Regions from separate parts of the Kitasatospora sp. NPDC056138 genome, predicted to be linked through region 4. Evidence: riboswitches for the same ligand, from Rfam matches in the RefSeq annotation. Region 4 holds a riboswitch; each other region holds the start of a gene.

Region 1 (5,443 bases), on a different contig from region 4:
CGGGGGAGAGCGCGAGGTGGACGGCGGTGGCGAACTCGTCCTCCCAGTCGAGCCGGGCCAGGTAGTCGTTGGCCCGGGCCAGGAAGGCCTCCGGCGGCACCGAGCCGAGCAGCATCGCGAAGGCCCCGGAGAGGTGCATCGACCGTGCGGCGGCCCGGCTGCCCTTGCCCGAGACGTCGACCAGGACCACCTCCAGCAGGTCCCGCTCGGGCCGCTGCGCGGTGAGCAGGAAGTCCCCGGCGAAGAACGCGCCGCTGACCGGGGAGACCGCCCGGTGGAAGCGCCAGTCCAGCAGCCGGTCGGGGAGGCGGCCGAGGTCCCGGGTGCGCTCGGCGAGTTCCAGCAGCATGGTGTCGCCCCGGGTGCCGCGCAGGCCGAGCCGGCTGCGGTGGCGGGACATCAGCAGACCGATCACCGCCGCGATCAGCACCATCAGGACCGAGCCGAGCCGCACCCCGGAGGGGACCCGCAGCAGCCACTCGGTGACGAGCCCGAGCCCGACCGGCACCAGCAGCAGCCGCATCAGCCGGATGTGCAGCACGAAGCCGCCGAGGAGCAGCGGCAGTATCTGTGCCGAGGGCGGGCAGTCGTTGGGCGCGACGATGGCGAGGAGGGTGAGCAGCGCGGCGGAGACGGTCAGCAGACCGAGCGCGACCCGCTCGGCCGCCGCGTCGCCGTCCAGCAGCCGGCTCAGCCAGCGCCCGTAGGGGCCGCTCCGGGTCGCTGCGGCGAGCTGTCGTGCCACCGTGGTGACTGCGGGCACGAGGACCTCCGCCGAGACTCGGGCCAGGCCGCTGACCGTCCGCTGCTCAGGTCAATTTAGCGTCGACGGCCCGGATCCACGGGGATTTTGCGCCCGGCACGAGCGGCGTTTGCCCGGTCGGGGCGCCGGTGCGGTCCTACTGTCCGTCGCTCTCGCCGTACGGCTCCTGCGGGCGGGCCGGGACCGGGCGCAGCGAGCGCAGCCCCCGGGCGACGGCGAAGGCGCACCGGGCGGCGTCCGCCAGACCGCCGCCGGTGGTGGTCCCGGCATCCGGCACGGTGGGCCTGGTCGGGGTGCGCTGCTCCGGGACGAGACCGGTACCGGGACGGGTGGTCTGCGCGGTCTGGGTCATACCGGCCTCCTCCTTGTGGTCGTGCCCTGGGGCATCGTGGGCGGCGGCGTCGTGTCCGGTCGGCGGCTGCTGCTGACGGTACGTGGGCCGCCCGGATGCTACCTACCCAGTCCGACCGTCGTGGTGGCGGGTGGTCTGCGACAGTTCGGTCTCGAATCCCACCCGGATCCGTACCGGTGCGCCCGCACCCGCTGGTGCCCGTCCGTGTCCGCACCCGCTGGCAGCCGTCCGCGTCCGCCCGGCCCGGTGCCGGGCCGTGCCCCGGTGGAGACGTCCCGCAGCCGTCCGTCCGGCCGCCCGCCGACGAGCACCCGCACCCCGGCCGGTGAACCGCCCGGTGGTCGGGGCCTGTTGGCCACCCTGCGCGCCGGGGTGGCACCCCGTCAAGCCCGGGGTGGCGGTGCGGGCCGGTCCCCTCCCCGCCTCAGGCCGCGGGCCAGGCCCGCAGGCCCTCGGTCAGCACCCGGACCAGCCGCTCCCGGGTCACCGTCAGGTCCTCGGTCAGTTGGAAGGCACCGCCGGTGGAGAGCGAGGCGAAGCCGTGGGCCACCGAACGCACCGCACGGGCCGCGTGGATCGCCTCCGAGCCCTCCAGCCCGTACCCGCGCAGCACCGCCAGGATCACGCCGACCAGCCGGGCGGCCGCGTACTGCAGCTCCTCGTCGTCCTGCGGGGCCTGCGGCAGGGCGGCGTACCGGTGCGGGTGGCGGACCGCGTAGTCCAGGTAGGCCGCCAGCAGGGCCTCGACCGCTTCGTCCCGGCTGCGTCCCAGCACCGCCGTGGCCAGCTGCTCGGCGAGGTCCTCGGTGACCCGGACGGCGACCAGCCGGCGCAGTTCGGTCAGGCCGCCGCTGACGTGCTTGTAGAGGGAGGGGGTGGCGACGCCGGCCCGGGCGGCCACGGCGGCCAGGGTGAGGGCCTCGGGACCCTGTTCGTCGATCAGCGTGAGGGCGTGGCCGACGACGGCGGCGGGGGTGAGTCCGACCCTGGGCATCAGGCGACCTCGTGCAGGAAGGGGAGCAGGGCGTCGGCGGTGGCCTCGGGGAACTCCGCCATCGGGTAGTGCCCGGCACCGTCGATCATCACCTTACGGCCCCTCAGTGCCGCGGCCTGCCGGTCGGCGAGCTCGGCCGGGTCGGGGAAGTCGACGTCCCTGCCGCCCATCAGCACCAGCGCCGGGCAGTGCACCGCCGCCGCCGAGCCGAGGGCCGCGGAGTCGCCGTTCAGGTAGCCCCGGGTGGCGGTCTTCCGGCCGGGGGTGCGCAGCGCGGCCACCAGTGCGGCCCGGTGGGCCTCGAAGTCGGCGGGCCTGCGCGAGGGGTAGTAGTACCGCTGGGCGAGGCCCCAGATGCCGGGGAAGGCCAGCACCAGCGGGCCGAGCACCTTCGTCACCGCCTGCTGGAGGGCGTTCGCCCGGTGCTCGACGAAGGCGTCGATCAGGGCGATCCCGGCCACCCGTACGGGGGCGCGCCCGGCCGCTTCGACCACGGTGGCGCCGGTGTACGAGTTGCCGACCAGGACGGCCCGCTCGATGCCCAGGTGGTCGAGCAGGGCGAGCACGTCGTCCGCGATCGCGCCGGGGGAGTAGTCGTCCCAGGCGATCGAGGACTCGCCGAAGCCACGCAGGTCCATGGTGACCACCCGGTGGCCGGCCGCGGTGAGCAGCGGCCGCAGGTACCGGTACGAGGCGCGGGAGTCGAGCATCCCGGGCAGCAGCACCACCGGGGTGCCGTCGGTGGGCGTGCCGCTGTCGTCGAACGCGATCCGGCCGCCGGGGACGTCGAGGTACCGGGTGTCCGACATGTACTGCCTCCACTGTTGTTGGCTGCTTCCTGTAGCCATAAAGCTAAGGCTAATAGCCTTAGCCGTCAAGGTGGTCCGCCGGACCGTGCGGTACGGTGCGGCTGATCGCAGAGCCGGACCGTGGGGAGTCGTCATGCCGTTCATCAACGTCAAGCAGCTGGCCGGTCGCACCGAGGAGCAGAAGGCCGAGATCGCGCGCGAACTCACCGAGGCCTACGCCCGGATCACCGGTGTGAAGCCGGAGAACATCTGGGTGGCGATCGAGGAACTGCCGCGCGAGAACTGGGCGATCGCCGGGACGACCTTCGCCGAGTGGGACCGGCAGGCCCGGGGCTGAGCCCTCCGGTGGATAACGGGCCGTCATGGGGCGAGCTGGCCAATCGTCACAAATCGCCCATTGCGCCCCAGGAAGCCAGGACTGCACCAATCGCGCAGCTTGGAATCATGGGCTTCTCGGATTAACGTTTGATAACGCAGCGCGGTCGGCAACGCCGTACCCGAACGGCACCGTGCGCCGTCGCCCAATCCTCTGGGCCTGCCCGTGCGGCGGGCCCGGGAGCCGGGGAACCACGTTCCTGGGGTGAATCGGGTGGGCCTCGGTCCGCCCGTAGGAGACCTTCCTGCTCCGAACCCGTCAGCTAACCCGGTCGGCGCGAAGGAAGGAAAGGAGCGCGCCTCCGTGGCGTCCTTGTCGCACACCCCCGCCAACCTCGGGATCGGCACGCTCGGGTTCGGCACCCAGCTGCTCGAACCCCCGCAGGAGCAGGCCGTCGACACCGACGCGGCGGCCCGGCACCGGATGCCCCGTCAGCCGCGCACCGGCGGCTCGCTGCTCGGCGTGACCGCGATGGCCGCCGGCCTGGGCGCCACCGGACTCGCCACCGCGGGGTCGGCCGCCGCGGCCACCCCCGCCCAGCCGCCCGCCCCCGCACCGGCGCTCTCGGTCCCGGACACGGCTTCGGAGCACGTCCTCTCCGCCGACCCCGGACTGGCCCTCGCCGCCCGGATCCAGCAGCAGGCCGACGGCCAGCGCACCTCGGTCGAGGAGTCCGCCCGGCTGGCCGCCGCACAGGAGGCCGAGGCCAAGCGGGCCGCCCAGCAGGCCGGGGCTCAGGTCACGGCCGAGGCTCAGACCACGGCCGAAGCCCAGGCCACGGCCGAGACCCAGAGCACGGCCGAGCGCGACCGGCTCGGCACCCTGGAGCTGCCGACCGTCAACTACACCCTCGCGGCGCAGTCCTCCCCGGCCGCTTCGCACTGGGCCCACCTGAACACCGGCCTGGACTTCGCGGCCCCGACCGGCACCCCGGTCACCGCCCTCGGCGCGGGCACGGTCACCTCGGCCGGCTGGTCCGGTGCGTACGGGTACCGGGTGATCCAGACCCTGCCCGACGGCACCGAGATCTGGTACTGCCACCTCTCCGCCATCTCCGCCGCCTCCGGCCCGGTCGCCGCCGGCACCCGGCTCGGCAAGGTCGGTACGACCGGGAACTGCCCCGGCCTCCGGTCGGGAGGCGCCCCCATCGGTCCGCACCTCCACCTGGAGGTCCGCCCCGGCGGCGGGGCCCCGGTCGACTCGCTCGCCTGGCTCCGGTCCCACGGCCTCCAGCCGTAGGCCGACCGGCAGGAACCTCCGGCGGGCCCGCCGTGCGCGGTGCGGGCCCGCCGGACACCCCCGAGGGCGGTTCCCGGCCGACGGCGCGCGATCAGGCCCCCGTGCCCGCCAGGTACTCCTCGATCTCCTCGGTGCCCGGCTCCGGTGCCAGCTCCGCGAACTCCGTCACCAGCAGCTCGGGCAGGCCCGGCACCGTCCACTCCCCGCACAGCCGCAGCGCCTCCGCCGCCACCACGGCCTCGAAGTCCTCGAAGTCCCCGGAGAGTTCGTCGGGCATCGGCAGCCCCAGCGCGTTCAGCCCGGCCAGATTGCGGTAGCTGCGCTGCATCAGCCGGTTCTCCAGCAGTAGCCGGGCGCCGTCCGTGGCCATGCCCACCGAGAGCACGCGGGCCCGGTTCCACCCCTCGTCGCCCTGCACCGGTTCCAGCAGCCCCTGTTCCTCCAGCCAGTCGAAGCACGCGATGCGCTGATCCTCCGTCAGCTCGCAGAACTCCGCCAGCCAGGCCGACACGGCCGCCCCGTCGGCCGTGTCCACCCCGTCCGCGCGCAGCAGCAGGGCGTACAGCCGGGGCCAGGTCACCAGGTGCGGGCGGCGCAGCAGGTCGCAGAGCAGCTCGCCCTGCCACTCGGCCTCCGCGTGCAGCTTCGCCTGCCGCTTGGCGTTCAGCCGCCGGCCCGCCCGCTGGTGGTCGACCAGCAGCCGCACCGCCCGCCCGTACGCCTCCGGCTCGGCCGCGGGCTGTACGTACAGGTACAGCTGCTCGTACAGCAGCTGCTCCAGCAGCGGCGAACTCAGCTCGGGGAAGCCCTCGTGCATCGGTGCGCCGCCGAGTTCCAACAGGGTGAGCACCGTCCGCAGCGCCTCCTCGGGCACCGGCTCGTACCCGTGCTCGGCCGCCCAGGCCAGCAG
Region 2 (5,443 bases), on a different contig from region 4:
GATCGCTGTCCAGGCTGATGGTGACCTTGGCCATGGCGGTTCCCCTCCCGGTGGGTACTCCCGTGGACTCTAGGGGCACGGCAGCCGCCTGACCAGCCCCGCTGCTCGGGCGGACCGCGCAGGTCCACGGGCGCGCGGCCCGACCGGGAACGGCCCCGCGGAGCGCGTTCCGGAACGGGTGAGGCCGCTGCCCCCGGCGCCGACCAGAGCACCGGGGGCAGCGGCCTCACCGCAGGGACCGTCAGACGCGGCCGGCGAAGTCCGGGGCGTAGTTGGCGATGGTCTCGATCTTCACGCCCGCCTTCGGGTTGGCGGCCTCGACGTACTTGCCGTCGCCGATGTAGATGGCGACGTGGTAGACACCCGAGTTGCTGCCGTTGTTGGACCAGAACAGCAGGTCGCCCGGCTGCAGGCTGTCCAGCGAGACGCGGCTGGCGACGTCGGCCTGGTCGGCGGCGACGCGCGGCAGCGAGATGCCGGCCTGGCGGAACGCGGCCTGGGTCAGGCCGGAGCAGTCCCAGCCACCGTCGCTGCTGCCACCGTAGACGTACGCCTGGCCGACCTTGGAGAGCGCGAAGTTGATCGCGGCGGCCTTGCTGCCGGTCGCGGCCGGAGTGGCGGCCGGGGCGGCGGGCTTGGCGGCGGGGGCCGGGGCGGCCGGCTTCGGCGCGGCGGGGGCCGGGGCGGCGGGGGCGGTGCCGCCCAGGGCCAGCTGCTGGCCCGGGTAGATGACGTCAGGACCGCTGGTCAGCAGCGACTTGTTGAGGTCGTACAGCTTCTGCCAGCCGCCCTCGACGCTGTTCTTCTGGGCGATGGTCGACAGCCAGTCGCCCTCCACCACGGTGTACTGGGCGCTGTCCGCGGTCGGCGCGGCGGCCGGGGCCTGGGCGGCGGGCTTGGCAGCCGGCTTGGCGGCGGGGGCCGGGGTCGCGGGCTTCGGCGCGGCGGCCGGGGCGGCGGCGCTGGTGTCGACCTGGGCGGGGGTGCCGCCCTTGGTGAGGCCGGCCTTGACCGAGCAGACCGGCCAGGCGCCGGGGCCCTGCGAGGCGAGGACCTTCTCGGCGACGGCGATCTGCTGGTCCTTGGTCGCCTGGTTGGCCTGCGGGGCGTACTGGGTGCCACCGAAGGCGGCCCAGGTGGAGGAGGTGAACTGGAGGCCACCGTAGAAGCCGTTGCCGGTGTTGATGCTCCAGTTGCCGCTGCTCTCGCACTGGGCGACCTTGTCCCAGGTGGCGACCGTGGCCGCGGAGGCGCCGACGGCGGTGAGGGCGGGGATCGAGAGGCCGAGGCCGACCACACCGGTGGCGGCGATCAGACGGCGGGCACGCTTGTTGGCGTTGATGGGCAGCATGAAGGTGCGTTCCTCTCCCACGCCTGCGAGGTGAGCTGTCGGATTCGGGCTGGAGTTGCCCGGCCGCGCTGTGCACGGCTTCACCCCTAGCCCGGAGTCGGCCACTTCTGACCGGCTCCCGGGCGACTTACCTGGTTCCCCCGCCCCTGCCGTAGGTGCGTTCTGCGCTGCCAGCTGCTCCGGCGGCAGGACTCGGCGTTCCGGAAGAGCTGGGTCCGTGTGTCAACGAACGGGGAGCACGTTAAGCAGACTTAAGTTGAAACCGCAAACACCTGTGAGCTCCCTCACAGGTCATTTGCCAACCCCTCAAGATCGAATACGAATGGACATTTCCCGGGAAACCGATGGGCCCCTTTCAGGGCTCCCGTCCGGTTGGCGATCTGCCTGTCTTTCAGGTGACGCGGTGGCATTTTCGGCGAGTCGGTCCGCCGTTTGTGAAGTTTTTGAAAAGTCCCACTCGTCGGCGGAATCGAGGTCAACGCGGCCGGGTGGAACGGGTGGTGGGGGATGTCCGAATTGTTCGCCAATGAGGCAAACGCTCCCGATCTGCGCCGACTCGGGGCGGGGGCGGCAGGGGGCGCGCAACCCGCAGGGCTCCCGCGTCACCTGACCCGCCACTGGCCGCCGGCCACCTGACCCGCCCCTGGCCATCCGACCCGCCGCTGTCCACCTGACCCGCCCCTGGCCATCCGACCCGCCGCTGTCCACCTGACCCGCTGCTGGCCGCCCGGGTGCTGCGGCCAGCCGGGCGCGCCCGGGAGCCGCCCTGCGGTCCGCAGGGCCGGGTTCGGGCGTGCCGGGGGCGGCGGGAGGCCCGGAAACGCCGAGAGGCCCCTCGGAGGGGGCCTCTCGGGTGGATCCGGTGTGCGCTCAGCCGGCCGGCTGCTCCTCGACGGCGACCGGGGACTCGCCCGGTGCCGGGAGGTTGAGGGCGGCCAGGTAGGTCGAGGCGATCAGCTGACCGACGGTCGGGTAGGTGCCGAGCGGGGCGGCGCTCGGGCAGCCGGTCTCCTCGGCGGCCGCGGCCAGCAGCTCGGGGTCGGCCTCCGGGCCGATGACCAGCGGGGCCAGCGCGGGGCGCTGCGAGCCGGTGGCCTTCAGGTGCTCGACCGCGGCGGCCACCGAGCCGGGCACGTCCAGGGCGGCGGCCACCACCGGCACCGCGAGGCGGGCGGCCAGCAGTACGCCGGTGATCCCGGCCGCGGCGGCGGCCTCCTCACCGCCGACGGTGGTCAGCACCACGCCGTCGGCCGCCGTGGTGATGGCGAACAGCCGGGCCCGGTCGGCGCGGGCCAGACCGGCCTCGGAGAGCCGTACGTGCACCGCCTCGGCCAGCAGCGGGTGCGGGCCGAGCACGTCGGTGACGGCCGCCCCGGTCTCGCCGGCCAGCCGGTGCAGGTCCGTCAGGAACGCGTGCGGGCCGGACAGCAGTGGGATCACGACGGGCGTCGGCAGACCGGCCGCGGCGGCCTGGGCGAGTACCCCGGCCACGGTCGGGGCGGTCTGGTCGGCGTCTGCTGCGGCGTCCGGCTCGGCGCTGTCGCCGACCAGGTAGCCGACGGCGGTCTCGATGCCCGGCTGCTCGCCGCGCACGATGGACAGCAGCTCCTCGACGATCGGGCTCGCCTCCGGGCCGGCGGCGGCCGGGACGGCCAGCACCAGCGCCGGAGAGCCGGCCGGGACCTCGGGGCGCTCGGGACGGCGGTGGCGCCCCCGCGCACGGGAGCCTGGAGTACGGACGGGCAGTGGCGCGCCCGGGATGGCTGCGGTGCTCATGGCGGAGATCGTAGGACATTTGCCAGGCGGGGCTGTATCCGGATCCCGAGAGTTGCCACCAAACCTGCCAGTAATCCGGACAATTGCCACCAAATTACCCAATCCTTGCTGACGATCTGTCGCATCCTGCAACCAAAAGACCGTCAGTCACCGTCCTTGGTGACGTGCCTCACAGGCGCTTCCGGGGGGCGGATCGCGAGCCCGGCGCGGGGCTCACGAAGATCAACACGGTGGCGCGGGCCCGGTACGGGCAGTCATCGAACAGTCTCCGATTCGCCGGGCTATGTCCGCTTACGTTCCATCAAAGCCGGTTGGGCGGACCGGGGGTCGCACATTCCGACACGCTTGCCTTGCACGGGCAATGTCCCGTGCTGATGCACGTGCACTGGAGCTATCATCGCGTCAAGTGAGGCGTAAGCCTGGCAGGTCGGGAGAATTCGGTGCAGGAGATGCAGGAAACGTACAACGGCATGGCGGCTGCGGACCTCGAAGGCGTGGTCTGGCAGAAGAGCCGGCACAGCAATTCGCAGGGCAACTGCGTCGAGTTCGCCGCTCTGCCGGGCGGTGAGGTGGCGATGCGCAACTCGCGCTTTCCCGGGGGCCCGGCGCTGATTTACACCCGGGCGGAGATCACGGCGATGCTGCTCGGCGTGAAGGACGGGGAGTTCGACCATCTGACGGGTTGAGCCACCCTCAACCCTGCTGCACACAGGCCGTCGTGGGACTCTTGCCACGACGGCCTTCATCGTCCTTGCGGCCGTTCGTCGCGGTGGCCAGGGATCGGCGCACGCCGGGACGGGCACCCGTCGGGGTGGGCACCGTCAGGTCGCCGCTCGTACGGCTGTCGGGTCGCGCCCGTCGGATCACGGCTGTCGGCTCGACGGCCTCGGGTCGGCACCTGTCGGCCGGTGTGCCGGGGTGGGCGGGAACCCGGGGCCCGGACAGCGGCCCGGCCGTGGGCATCGGCCCGGCCAAGGGTGTCGGCCCGGCTGCTGGCGGCCGTCCGGCGGTGGACGCCTGGTCCCCGGTGGACGCCCGATCGGCTGTGGAGGGCTGCTCAGGCGGAGCGGCGGTGCCGCCCGACGGGGGCCTCCACCGGGCCGGGGCCGGCCTCGAACATGGCCCAGACCACCTTGCCCGCGCCCGCCAGCGGGTGCCAGCCCCAGGAGCGGCTGAAGGAGTCGACCAGGTGCAGCCCCCGGCCGGACTCGGCGACGAAGTCGGGCTCGCGGGCGACCGGTCCGGCACTGCTCGGGTCGCTGACCGCGCAGACCACCTGCGCCTCCCGGTGCACCAGGCTTATTCGGATCGGCAGGAACTCGTCCGAACCCTGCAGTGTGCCGGGCCGCCTCGGCGGATGGCCGGCAGTGGCGGGGGAGCACTCGTCCCGCCGGGCCCCGAGGGCGTGCCGCAGTGCGTTGGTCACCAACTCGGAGGCGACCAGGGCGACATCGTCGAACAGCTCGCCAAGGCCCCAGTCGTGCAGGGCCGATCTGGCGAACTCGCGAGCGGTTCTGACGGCGTCGAAGCGTGGCGCGAGCGTACAGGTGGCCACGTGGGGGTCGGCCAGGACAGCCGTACCGGTGCCCATGAAGAGCTCCTCCCATAAGGGGGCGGACACGGCTGGACCCGTGGGGGTCATGCCGGTCACCTCCGACTCGCTCGGCCGCGCGCCAGCCTCCTCGACGGCCCGCACGCGCGCACGCAAGCCCGGCCGTGCGATGGCGCGGCCAAGCGGGTGTGCGGTTTCGCGCGAGGGGTCGAACGCGGAGCCCGCGGGATTGCCAGGGATGTGCAGGTGCACGTGCACCATGGTCCTCTGCGCTCACTGCAGATGCAAGAGTCGATTCACGTGCAGTCGCACTATTGGCATATGCAAGCGCCGGATGCACGTGCATCATGGTGTTCCGATGCAGAACTGATAGATCGTTCTGCCAGTACCGGCACCCTGAGCGCTCAACTGATGGCAGACTGTGCCCTGTTTGCCCTAGGTGGAGGTTTCGACGGCATGACCGCAGTTCAGCCCAACGGTGGCTCGATGGTGCGCCGCATCCTCCTCGGCTCCCAGCTGCGCAGGCTGCGTGAGGGACACGGCATCACCCGCGAGGACGCCGGCTACCAGATCCGCGCCTCCGAGTCGAAGATCAGCCGCATGGAACTCGGCCGCGTCAGTTTCAAGGAGCGCGACGTGGCCGACCTGCTGACCCTCTACGGCGTGCACGACGGCACCGAGCGCGAGGCGCTGCTCGGCCTGGTCCGCGAGGCCAACAAGCCGGGCTGGTGGCACAGTTACAACGACGTGCTGCCCGGCTGGTT
Region 3 (5,443 bases), on a different contig from region 4:
GAGGCGGTGGTGGTGGCCCACATCTTCACGGCGTTGTCGAGCTTCTCCTCCTCGGTCTTGCCGAGTCCTGCCGCGCAGTCCCAGACCACCGGGGCGTCCGCGCGGCCGAGGTCGAGGACGAAGCCGAGGTCCACGTGACCGCTCCCGCCGTCCCCCGGGTGCTCACGGACGGCCACCGCCGTGGTCCCCGGACCCCGGACCACCTCGCCGTCCACCGTGAACTCCACGCCGAACTGCGCCATTTCGCGGACCACGCTGCGCTGGATGACGGCCATTCGGTCCTGCGGACGCACGGGCGGGCTCCTAGCTCGAATAAATGATCGGTAAGTCGAACGCGAGGCGAGATTATCGGCCGCGGGCCCCGGCGGGAAACGGACCGTCAGTTACGCCGGGTGCGGGCGGGGTGACGGAGGTCACCGGGGATTCTTCCGGGGGTGCCGGAGCGTGCCCGAATGCGTGCAGACGGTGTGATTCGTGACCATCTGTACCAATCTGTCCGGCCGATCGTGACGGCGGGGGCTGCACAGAGCAGTCCGCCCTGGCCGGAGAGTGACCTCGGGCCCCGATGTCTTTATGTCTTCCTTATGTCCGGACTGAGACGGGCTTGCTCTGTGTACGTCGGATCGGTTTTTCTACTCACCCAGCCCGGCCACCGTCCGGGTCGGCCCGCCGGGTGGAACGCCGAGTCCTGCCGCTGCCCGGGGGCTGCACTTCAGCGCAGTGCACGGCAGGAGCGGGGGACCCACAGGTAAGTCGCCGAGCCCGGAGATCCGGGACGGCTAGGGGTGAAGCCGCATCCGTGCGGCCGGGCTACTCCCTGCCCGAACCCGACAGCTCACCTCGCAGGCGTCGGAGAGGACTCCCCCCATGTCCGCACAGGACAACCGTCGTTCCCGCCTGCCCCGATTCGCCCGCCTCGCGGTCGTCGCCGGTGTGACCGGTGCCGCTCTCGCGCTGCCCGCCACCGTGGTGACCGCCCAGGCCGCCCCGGCCTACACCTCTCCGGTGGCCAACCCGCACCTCGGCACCCCGTACCACGCGGCCGGTTCCGCATGGGCCAGCGGCTACCACACCGGGGTGGACTTCCTGGTCGCCACCGGCACCACCGTCAAGGCGGTCACCACCGGCACCGTGGTCGCCACCGGCTGGGGCGGCTCGTACGGCAACCAGGTCGTGATCAGGCACACCGACGGCAAGTACTCCGAGTACGCCCACCTCTCGGCGATCACCGTGAAGACCGGGCAGTCCGTGGGGACCGGCCAGCAGATCGGCCGCTCCGGCGCCACCGGCAACGTCACCGGCCCGCACCTGCACTTCGAGGTCCGCACCGGCCCGGCGTACGGCTCCGACATCAACCCGGTGAGCTACCTCGCCGCCCACGGCGTCCGGGTCTGACGCACCCCCGGTCACATCCCGCCCCGCTGCCGTGCGCCGCGTGCCACCGCGGTCCCGCCGCAGCGCTCCCCGTCGCGGCGGGGGAGGGGTGGGGCGGACCGGCTGCAGGACGTCGCGGTGGCAGGAGCGGGCCGTCCGGGCCCCTGGGGAGTGGGCCCGTGCGCTGCCGCCGGCCCGGCCTTCGGGCGGATCCGGCCGCGCGGGCCGGCGCCGACCTGACGCCGGCACAGACGACTTCGGGCCCCTGGCCGACGGTCAATCCGGGGGGCAGGGGCCCCGATTGGTTTGAGCGGGTGACGAGAATCGAACTCGCGTGACCAGTTTGGAAGACTGGGGCTCTACCATTGAGCTACACCCGCATGCCGGAACTGCGCACACGACGCCCCCGAGCACCTGTCGGTCACGAGGACGGGGTCAGCCTACCTGGTTCGGTCGGTTGCTTGCACACTGCTTTCGGTTCCGGGCATGTCCGACGGCCTCGCGATATAGCGGCGAGGGCGGACCGGCCGACGTGTACGCTTCCTCTCGGCACCACGGGGTGTGGCGCAGTTTGGTAGCGCGTCCGCTTTGGGAGCGGAAGGCCGTCGGTTCGAATCCGGTCACCCCGACAGTGCGGCAGGGTCTCGTCTGAGGGCGGGGCCCTGTTGGCTTTCCCGGGACTCCTGGCGTTCCGGAGGCGGTTCGGGCAACCTGGAATGTTGATCGTTCACCAAGTGTTTCGGTCAGTGCACACCCACGCCCCGAGGACAGCGAGAACCAGATGACAGCCGCCGACCAGCCCGCCGCCCGCCGGAGGGGGCTCGATCCGAAGGTCGCCGTCGGCGCGGTCTTCGTCGCCGCACTCTTCATGTCGATCATGGACACCACGATCGTCAACGTGGCGCTGCCGTCGATCGGGCGGCAGTTCGACGTGGATCCGGCCTCGGTCGGCGTGGTCAACGTCGGCTACCTGGTGAGCCTCGCCGTGTTCGTCCCGCTCTCCGGCTGGCTGGGCGACCGGTTCGGCACCCGCCGGGTCTTCCTGGCCGCGCTCGCCCTGTTCACGCTCGCCTCGCTGCTCTGCGGAACCGCGGGCAGCCTCGACCGGCTGACGGCCTATCGGATCTTCCAGGGGTCGGCCGGCGGCCTGCTCACCCCGGTCGGGATGACCATGCTGTTCCGGGCCTTCCCGCAGGAGGAGCGGATGCGGGCCACCCGGGTGCTGATGCTGCCGACCGCGGTGGCGCCCGCGCTCGGGCCGGTGCTCGGCGGCTGGCTGGTGGACAGCCGGTCCTGGCACTGGGTCTTCATCGTCAACGTCCCGATCGGCGTGCTGGCCCTGCTCTTCGGCCTGCTGTTCCTGCCCGACTACCGCTCGGACGCCGCCCACCGCTTCGACCCGGCCGGGTTCCTGCTCGCCGGGCTCGGCCTCGGCCTGGTGATGTACGCGCTCTCCGAGGGGGCCGACCGGGGTTGGGGGAGTGCCGGCATCCTGGCCTCGGCCCTGCTGGGCGCGGTCGCCCTGGTGGCCCTGGTGGTGGTCGAACTCCGGCGCCCCGAGCCGATGCTGGACCTGCGGCTGTTCCGCGACCGGATCTTCCGGACCGCCAACCTGCTCTCGCTCTTCTCCGGTGCCGCCTTCCTCGGCATGCTCTACCTCTTCCCCCTGCTGATGCAGGACGCGCTCGGGATGGACGCGCTGCACAGCGGGCTGATGGTCTTCCCCGAGGCGATCGGCGTGATGATCGCCTCCCAGGTGGCCGGCCGGCTCTACCCGAGGGTGGGTCCGCGCAGACTGCTCGCCGTCGGGGCGACCGTGGTCGCGCTCTGCCTCGCGCTGATGGCGACCATCGGCCCGGACAGCGACCTCTGGGCGGTCCGGGCCCTGCTGTTCGTCACCGGGTTCGCCATGGCGCACGTCTTCATGCCCTCGCAGACCGCCGCCTTCGCCACCGTCCCGGCCCGCTCCACCGGCGGCGCCTCGACCCTCTACAACGCCCAGCGCCAGCTCGGTTCGGCGCTCGGGGTGGCCGTGCTCGGCACCGTGTTGACCGCGATCGGCACCGTCACCACCACGTCCGGAGGTACGCCCACGGCGAACCTCGCCGCGTACCACGCCGCCTTCCTGGTGGCCGCCGCACTGGCCCTGGTGGCGGCCGTGACGGCACTGTTCGTCCGGGATTCGGACGCTGTGGCCACCATGCGCCCGGTCGTGGCGGCCGAACCCCGGACCGGAGCCGAACAGGCGGCGGCACACTGATCGCGGGCGGGCCTGGCGTCCGCCTTTCGTGGTACCGGTAGGATGGGCCGCTGGCCGGTAGTGCCTGTGCATACGCCCAGGTCGACCGCCTGAGGGCGAGGAGTCAAGCTCACCGTCCACCACGTACGGGAGATGCAGCCCCAACCGCCCATCGCCCGTCTCGCCCGCACCGGATCAGCCGGACGGGCGGAGACAACCTGACCGCAAGCCCTTAGGAGACCCAACCGTGAAGAGCGCCGTCGAGACTCTGAACCCGACCCGGGTTCGACTCACCGTCGAGGTGCCCTTCGAGGAGCTCAAGCCCAGCCTCGACGCGGCGTACAAGAAGATCAACCAGCAGGTCACGGTCCCGGGCTTCCGTAAGGGCAAGATCCCGGCCAAGGTTATCGACCAGCGCTTCGGTCGTGCCGCCGTGCTGGAGGAGGCCGTCAACGACGCCCTGCCGCGCTTCTACACGCAGGCCGTCGACGAGGGCAAGATCGAGGTCCTCGGGCAGCCCGAGATCACCGACATCGAGGGTGTCGAGAAGATCGCCGATGGCGGCGACCTGAAGTTCACCGCCGAGGTCGATGTCCGCCCGGAGATCACCCTGCCGGACTTCGCCGCCATCGAGGTCACCGTCGACCCGATCGTGGTCGAGGACGCCGACGTCGAGAAGTCCCTGGAGCAGCTGCGCGAGCGCTTCTCCTCGGTCAAGGACGTCGAGCGCGCCGCCGCCGAGGGCGACGTCGTGATCGTCGACCTGGAGGCCAAGGTCGACGGTGAGGTCCCCGAGGACGGCACCGCCACCGGCGTGAGCTACGAGATCGGCTCCGGCCGCCTGCTGGACGGCATCGACGAGGCCGTCGTCGGCCTGTCCGCCGGTGAGTCCAAGACCTTCACCACCGAGCTCAAGGGCGGCACCCAGGCCGGCAAGAGCTCCGAGGTCACCGTCACCGTGACCGCGGTCCAGGAGAAGGAGCTCCCCGAGCTGGACGACGAGTTCGCCCAGCTGGCGAGCGAGTTCGACACCCTGGACGAGCTGAAGGACGACTCCCGCAAGCGCCTGGAGCGCATGCGTGAGTTCGACCAGGCCACCCAGGCCCAGGAGCGCGTCCTGGACGAGCTGCTGAAGCTGGTCGAGATGGAGTACCCGGAGAAGCTCCTCAAGGACGAGATCGAGACCCGTCGCCACAACCTGGAGCACCACCAGCTGGAGCCCATGGGTCTGAACCTGGAGACCTACCTCGCCACCCAGGGCAAGACCCTGGAGGAGTTCCAGGCCGAGACCGAGGAGCAGGCGAAGAAGGGCATCAAGACCCAGTTCGTGCTCGACGAGATCGTGGCGAAGGAGGAGCTCGGCGTCAACCAGGAGGAGCTCACCGAGCACCTGATCCGCCGTGCCGCCGGTTCGGGCCTGACCCCGGACCAGTTCGCCCAGCAGGTCGTCCAGGGTGGCCAGGTGCCGCTGCTGGTCGGCGAGGTCGCCCGCGGCAAGGCGTTGGCCGCCGTGGTCGAGGCCGCCACCGTCAAGGACACCAACGGCGAGGTCGTCTCCTTCGACGACGCCGAGGACGAGACCGAGGAGTCGGCCGAGGCCGCCACCGAGGCCTGAGTCCTCAGTAGTTCCTGATGGTGAGCCCGGGTGCCGAATGGTGCCCGGGCTCACTGTTTCCGATTGCTGACCCTGCGCTCACAGCGAACAGTTCTGCGTGGGGGATTCCGAGGCCCGGCCTGCGCGTTAGGGTCCTTAGACAGCGACATTCACACAGTGAAATCCCATAGCTGTGCGACACCGCGACGGCCCGGTGCGGCCGTCCAATTCGACTG
Region 4 (5,443 bases):
GCCGCTGGGCCTGGGTCAGCCGCTGCTGGATCTGCTGCTTGCTCTCGGTGAGCGCGCGGCGGGCCTCCTCCAGCTCGGCGAGCTTGGCGGTGGTCTCGGCGCGGCGCTGGTCGAGCCTCAGCTGCCGGTCGATCACCTGCCGGACGGTGGCACCCTGCCGCTCGGCGGCCTGGTTGAGGCTGCGGGCCCGGTTGAGGTAGCCGTCCGGGTCGGAGTCCAGCATCAGCGCCACGGCCGGGTCGATACCCCCCGCACGGTACTGGGCGGCGGCCACCGCTCCGAGGTCGGTGCGCAGCCGGTTCAGTTCCTCCTGCGCGGCGACCACCTGGCCCTGGAGCCCGTCGGCCTCTCCCTGCAGGCGTTTCTGGTACTCCTGGGCGGCGTTGAAGCGCTCCGAGGCCTGTTCGGCCTCCTCGTACAGCCGGTCGACCTGCGCCTTGACCTCTTGTTTGGACGGCGGGTCGGCGGGCAGGCCCGGGGCGGCCTGGGCCGGGCCACCGAGCGTCATGCCGAGCGCGGTGGTGGCCGCTGCCGTGAGCACCAGGGCGCGGGCCAGCCGCTGCGTGCCCGGCAGGGGGGAACGGCGGTGCATCGACATCGGGGCGGCTGCTCCATTCGTCCTCGGCTAAGGTCCGGGGCCAGACGTTAGCGAGTCCGGAGGATCTAGTCCAAACCCCTGTAACACCGAATATTTGGCCACTAATAGGACATCAACTCGACTTTCCGGAAACGCCGCAGGCCCGGCCCCCACGGGGAGGGCCGGGCCTGCGGTCGATCGGGTACGGGTCAGACCCGGACGATCGCCGAGATGGGCAGCACGGTGGCGCTCATGTACTGGACGGGCTTGCCGGCCCGCGGCGCGTGGATGACCTGACCGCCGCCCACGTACATGCCGACGTGGTGCTGGTCGTCGTAGAAGATGATCAGGTCACCGGGACGGGCGTTGGAGATGTCGGTGCCCATGTTGGTGCCGGCCGAGGCCTGCTCCTGCGAGGTGCGCGGCAGCGAGACACCGGCCTTGGCGTACGCCCACTGCATCAGACCCGAGCAGTCGAAGGCGTCCGGACCGGTGGCACCCCAGAGGTAGGGCTTGCCCTCCTGCGACTCGGCGGCGGCCACCGCGGCGGCGGCGTACGAACCGGACGGCACGTTGACGCTGCCGCCGGCCCTGCTGCCACCGCTCTTGCTGCTGCTGCCTGAACCACCGGAACCACCTGAACCACCGGAGGAGAGGTCGGCGCGGCTGCTGTCGCGCGAGGCGCGGGCGCTGGCGGCCGCATCGGCGGCGGCCTTGTCCTGGGCGGCCTGCAGCGCCTCGCGCTCCTGCTGGGTCAGGGTGTCGAGCAGCGCCTTGGCCTGCGCCAGCTTGGCCTGGACCTCGTCCTTCGACGTCTTCAGGTCCTTGGTGGTGGCATCCAGCTCGGCCAGCTTCTGCTGGGCTTCGGCCTTCTGCTGGTCGAGCTTCTCCTGCTCGCCCTTGAGCGTCTTGAGCGCATCGGCCTGCGAGAGGCCGACCTGCTGGATCGAGTCGGCCCTGGAGAGGAAGGAGTCCGGCGAGCTGGAGAGCATCAGCTGGACCGTCGGGGAGATGCCACCGTTGCGGTACTGCTCCGCCGCGATCTCGGCGAGCCCCTGCTGGACGGTGCTCACCCGATCCTGCTGCCGAGCCACCTGGTCCTGCAGGTCACTGACCTGCTTCTGCAGGGTCTGCTGCTTCTCGGTCGCCGCGTTGAACTTCTCGGTGGCGGCCTCGGCCTGCCCGTCGAGCTGGTCGACCTGGGTCGCGACCTCGTCCTTGGTCGGCTTCGGGTCGGCGTGCGCACCGGTCTGTGCGGAGAGCGCCACCGCGGTCGCGGCCGCCGCGGTCAGGATGGTGACGCGGGTACGGCTTGCAGGCTTGGGACGACGATGGGACGCCACGAAGGCGGACTCCTTCTTCCTACGTCCGCCTACCGGGTGAGCTGACGGGTTCGGGCTGGAAGAGATGCCCTACGACGCCTCACCGGCCACCGTCCACGACGGCCGGCCGACCTGGCGCCGATTCACCCCGAGGAACGTGGTTCCCCGGCTCCGATCCGCAGCACCCCTGATGGGGCTTCCCCGTAAGGCAGTTGGACTGCCCCGCTGCCTCTCGGACTCGGCGGGAACCCCCGCCGCCACCCTGATTGAGTGATCGACTGTGCGGTGGTTCAGGTCACGACACTAGTAACGAAACCGTGATCCGTTCAAATCCTTGTCAGAAAAAATTCTGAATCACCGACAAGTTCGTTTGTGAATCGACCCGGAGTGACGGTCCCGGCACGATCGGCTGACGGACTTTCAGCGGAAAGGCCCGCGGAAGTGCTCTGCATCACAGGACGATTTCGGCGGCCGAACACCGCGTGCCCGACCCCGGCAGCTGTCGGCCGTCAGACGCGGCGGATGGTGAGGATCGACATCGCGTCCGCCTGCATCGTCCGCACCACGTCACCGGTGTGCGGGGCGTGCACCACCATGCCGTTGCCGATGTACATCCCGACGTGGTGCGCGTCATTGCCGTAGATGACCAGGTCGCCGGGCTGCGCCTGGGCGAGCGAGGGCACCTTGGTCCCGACGCTGGCCTGCTCCTGCGAGGTGCGCGGCAGCGAGACACCGGCCTGCGCGTAGGCCCACTGCATCAGACCCGAGCAGTCGAACGTGCTCGGCCCCTCGGCGCCCCAGACGTAGTCCGAGCCGCGCTTGTTCAACGCCGCGGCGACCGCGACACCGGCGTAGCCGCCCGCGCTCGGCAGCGGGCCGAGGTCGGCGCGGGAATCGCCGCGCGAGGCCCGGTCGGCAGCCACCACCGCGGCCCGCTCCTGCGCGGTGAGCGTGTTGAGCAGGTTGGTGGCGTCCTGCAGCTTCTGCTGCACCTGCGCCTTGGCGTCGTTCAGGTCCTTGGTGTTGCGGTCCAGCTCGGCGAGGACCGTGGCGGCCTCCTGCTTCTGCTGGTCCAGGCGGGCCTGCTGCTCCTTGAGCGCCTTCAGGATGTCGGCCTCGGTCTGGTTGACCTGCTCGGCGCTGGAGGCCTGCTCCAGGTAGCCGTCCGGGTTGGCGGAGAGCATCAGCGCCACGGTCGGGTCGATCCCGCCCGAGCGGTACTGCTCGCCGGCCACCGCCGACAGGCTGTTCTGCAGCTGCGTCAGCTGGTCCTGGCCGCGCGCGACCTGGTCCTGCAGCTGGTCGGCCTGCTTGCGCAGCTGGTCGGCCCGCTCCTGGGCGCCGTTGAACTTCTCGGCTGCCTGCTCCTGCTCGGTGTTCAGCTGGTCGATCTGGACCTTGACCTCGTCCTTGCTCGGCTGGGCGGGCGCCGCGTGGGCACTCGCGTTGGCGGAGAGGGCGACCGCAGTCGCAGCTGCAGCGGTCAGCACGGAGACCCGCGCACGGCTCGGCTGCTTGGGACGGCGGTGGGTGGCCAAGGGTCTAGCTCCTTCTTCCTGCTGGACCCGTCCGATCGGGCGGAAATCCGGAAAATAGGTTTGACGCCAGACCCTAGTGAAGATGGCAGTCAAAAGCCACTCCCCACCGCCCCCAACCCCGTGCCCCCGCATGGGATTCACCGAACCGTCACATCCGGGAGCCGCCATCCCGACCGCCCGTCAAGGCCGGCCCGAGCTCTTGGCGGAGGAATCGAACCCGCAGGTCAGGAGCGTGACAGCCGGTTCAGCAGCAGCACCGAGGCCACCGGGCGCGCACCCGCCTTCCGCACGCCGTCGGCGATCTCCTTGTCCGCGGAGACCACCACCACCGGACGCCCCTGCGGCTCGGCCCGCACCAGGCGCCGGATCAGCTCGTCCGCCGTCTCCCCGGTCCGGCTGAACCGCACCCGGACCCCGCGCGGCGGCGCCATGATCACCGGAACGTCCAGGTCCTGGCCGTCGAAGACACAGGTCACCTCTGCCTGGGTGCGCTGGGCCAGCATCGCCAGACCGCCCAGCAGCCGGATCCGCTGCTGCTCCAGCGGCAGGGCCGGATAGCCGGTCTTGGTGACGTTGTAGCCGTCCACCACCAGGTGGACCTGAGGGATCGCCAGCAGTTGGTCCAGCAGCGCCGGATCGTCCTCCGCCAGCCCGCGCCTGGCCACGTCGTTCGGCGAGGCGGAGCCGGGCACCACCGCGTCCACCAGGTCGGCCGGACGGATCTGCGAGACCGGCAGTGCCAGCTCGCGCTGGAGGCCCTGCGCCGACTGCAGCACGCTGTCCAGCAGCAGCCGCAGCCGCATGTCCTCGACGCTGCGCCCCTCCCTGGCCGAACGGCGACCGGCCTCGAGGGCCGTCTCCAGCTCGGCGACCCGGTGCCGCAGCCGCCGCGCCTCGCCCTCGGCCGCACTGCGCTCGGTACCGGCGGCGGCCCTGGCCGCGTCCAGCTCCACCTGCAGCTTGCGCGCCTCGGCCTGGGCCCGCCGGGTGTCGCTCTCCAGACTGCGGACCCGCTTGCGCAGCGACTCCACCTCCCGGCGGACGCCCTCGGCCTCGGCCCGCTGGCGGTCCAGATCGGCCCGCGCCTGCGAACGCACCTCGGCCAGCTCCTCCTGGAGCTTCTCCACCAGCCGGGCGGCCTCGGCCGCCGCGCCCTCCGCTCCCGCCCGCTCCACCTGTTCCCCGGCCTCGGCCACCAGCCTGGCCCAGCCCGCCGGCCGCAGCAGGTACGCGGCGGCGGCGACGTCCATCGGGTCGGCGGCGCCGGGCACGCTCCCGGCCTCCAGCGCCCTGACCAGATCGGGCTGGCCCAGCCGAAGCCGGTCCGCTATCCGAAGCCGGAACAGCGGCTCCGACTCCAGGGCGGCGGCCAGCGCCGTCCCCGCGTACTTGGCCCGGCGGGCCGGGGTGAACTTCGCGTACTGGCGCAGCGAGGCGGGCACGTCGACGCCCGGCAGTCCGCCCAGCGCGTCGGCGGCGATCCCGACCACCCGGCGACGCACCCCCTCGGGCAGCGGCCGGTCCAACTGCTCGGTGTCGGCGGCCTCAGCGGCCTCAGCGGACTCGGCAGTCGCCGTGCTCTCGGCGGCGCCGGCCCCGGCGCTCCCGGCCGCGTCGGCCTCGGTCGCCCGGGCACCGCCGTCCGTACCGGGCCGCCCGGCCGACTCCGCCTCGGGACCGTGAGCGGCACCGGCCACCGGGACGGCACCGGCCTGGTCCACAGCGGGCGGATGCCCCTGCGGCTCGGCCGGCCCCCTCGCTGTGTCCACCACGTCCTCGGCTCCGATTCTGCTCTGCGGGTTCCGTACGGCCCGTTGCCGCTGCCCTCAAACCCACCGCTCTCTGCAATTGTCCCGTGTACCGTGCCCCACCCGGGACCTCGCCACACACCGGGACCGCAGGCCCCGGCCCCGAGGGACAGCGGCCCCGCCACGGTCCGCGCCGGTGGGCGCTCGGTCACCGGGGCGGGGCGGTCCGGGGTCAGGCGTCCTGCTGCTCCTCGGCAC

What was found. A riboswitch is a leader RNA that binds a small molecule or an ion and turns the genes downstream of it on or off. The one in region 4 is predicted to bind cyclic di-AMP.
Region 1: linked by a shared signal. The riboswitch ahead of ACFC1R_RS22005 (M23 family metallopeptidase) and the one ahead of ACFC1R_RS05805 (NlpC/P60 family protein) in region 4 are both predicted to bind cyclic di-AMP.
Region 2: linked by a shared signal. The riboswitch ahead of ACFC1R_RS35165 (transglycosylase family protein) and the one ahead of ACFC1R_RS05805 (NlpC/P60 family protein) in region 4 are both predicted to bind cyclic di-AMP.
Region 3: linked by a shared signal. The riboswitch ahead of ACFC1R_RS29280 (M23 family metallopeptidase) and the one ahead of ACFC1R_RS05805 (NlpC/P60 family protein) in region 4 are both predicted to bind cyclic di-AMP.

Annotation. Positions count from the first base shown of each region.
Region 1 covers NZ_JBHJVK010000036.1:61,548-66,990, forward strand. The annotation lists gene ACFC1R_RS21980 (PP2C family protein-serine/threonine phosphatase) at 1-763, opposite strand, end outside; gene ACFC1R_RS21985 (hypothetical protein) at 900-1,115, opposite strand; gene ACFC1R_RS21990 (TetR/AcrR family transcriptional regulator) at 1,540-2,109, opposite strand; gene ACFC1R_RS21995 (alpha/beta fold hydrolase) at 2,109-2,918, opposite strand; gene ACFC1R_RS22000 (2-hydroxymuconate tautomerase) at 3,052-3,255, shown strand; cyclic di-AMP (ydaO/yuaA leader) riboswitch at 3,427-3,585, shown strand; gene ACFC1R_RS22005 (M23 family metallopeptidase) at 3,598-4,533, shown strand; gene ACFC1R_RS22010 (hypothetical protein) at 4,625-5,443, opposite strand, start outside.
Region 2 covers NZ_JBHJVK010000093.1:13,538-18,980, reverse strand. The annotation lists gene ACFC1R_RS35170 (hypothetical protein) at 1-34, opposite strand, end outside; gene ACFC1R_RS35165 (transglycosylase family protein) at 242-1,372, opposite strand; cyclic di-AMP (ydaO/yuaA leader) riboswitch at 1,359-1,528, opposite strand; gene ACFC1R_RS35160 (hypothetical protein) at 2,222-3,127, opposite strand; gene ACFC1R_RS35155 (DUF397 domain-containing protein) at 3,577-3,813, shown strand; gene ACFC1R_RS35150 (ATP-binding protein) at 4,185-4,769, opposite strand; gene ACFC1R_RS35145 (helix-turn-helix transcriptional regulator) at 5,136-5,443, shown strand, end outside.
Region 3 covers NZ_JBHJVK010000060.1:41,482-46,924, forward strand. The annotation lists gene ACFC1R_RS29275 (DUF6348 family protein) at 1-293, opposite strand, end outside; cyclic di-AMP (ydaO/yuaA leader) riboswitch at 707-862, shown strand; partial or broken gene ACFC1R_RS29280 (M23 family metallopeptidase) at 1,012-1,395, shown strand; tRNA gene ACFC1R_RS29285 (tRNA-Gly) at 1,684-1,754, opposite strand; tRNA gene ACFC1R_RS29290 (tRNA-Pro) at 1,930-2,003, shown strand; gene ACFC1R_RS29295 (MDR family MFS transporter) at 2,156-3,634, shown strand; gene tig (trigger factor) at 3,861-5,228, shown strand.
Region 4 covers NZ_JBHJVK010000005.1:176,942-182,384, reverse strand. The annotation lists gene ACFC1R_RS05810 (NlpC/P60 family protein) at 1-598, opposite strand, end outside; gene ACFC1R_RS05805 (NlpC/P60 family protein) at 787-1,920, opposite strand; cyclic di-AMP (ydaO/yuaA leader) riboswitch at 1,931-2,107, opposite strand; gene ACFC1R_RS05800 (NlpC/P60 family protein) at 2,409-3,437, opposite strand; gene ACFC1R_RS05795 (NYN domain-containing protein) at 3,662-5,209, opposite strand; gene ACFC1R_RS05790 (hypothetical protein) at 5,418-5,443, opposite strand, start outside.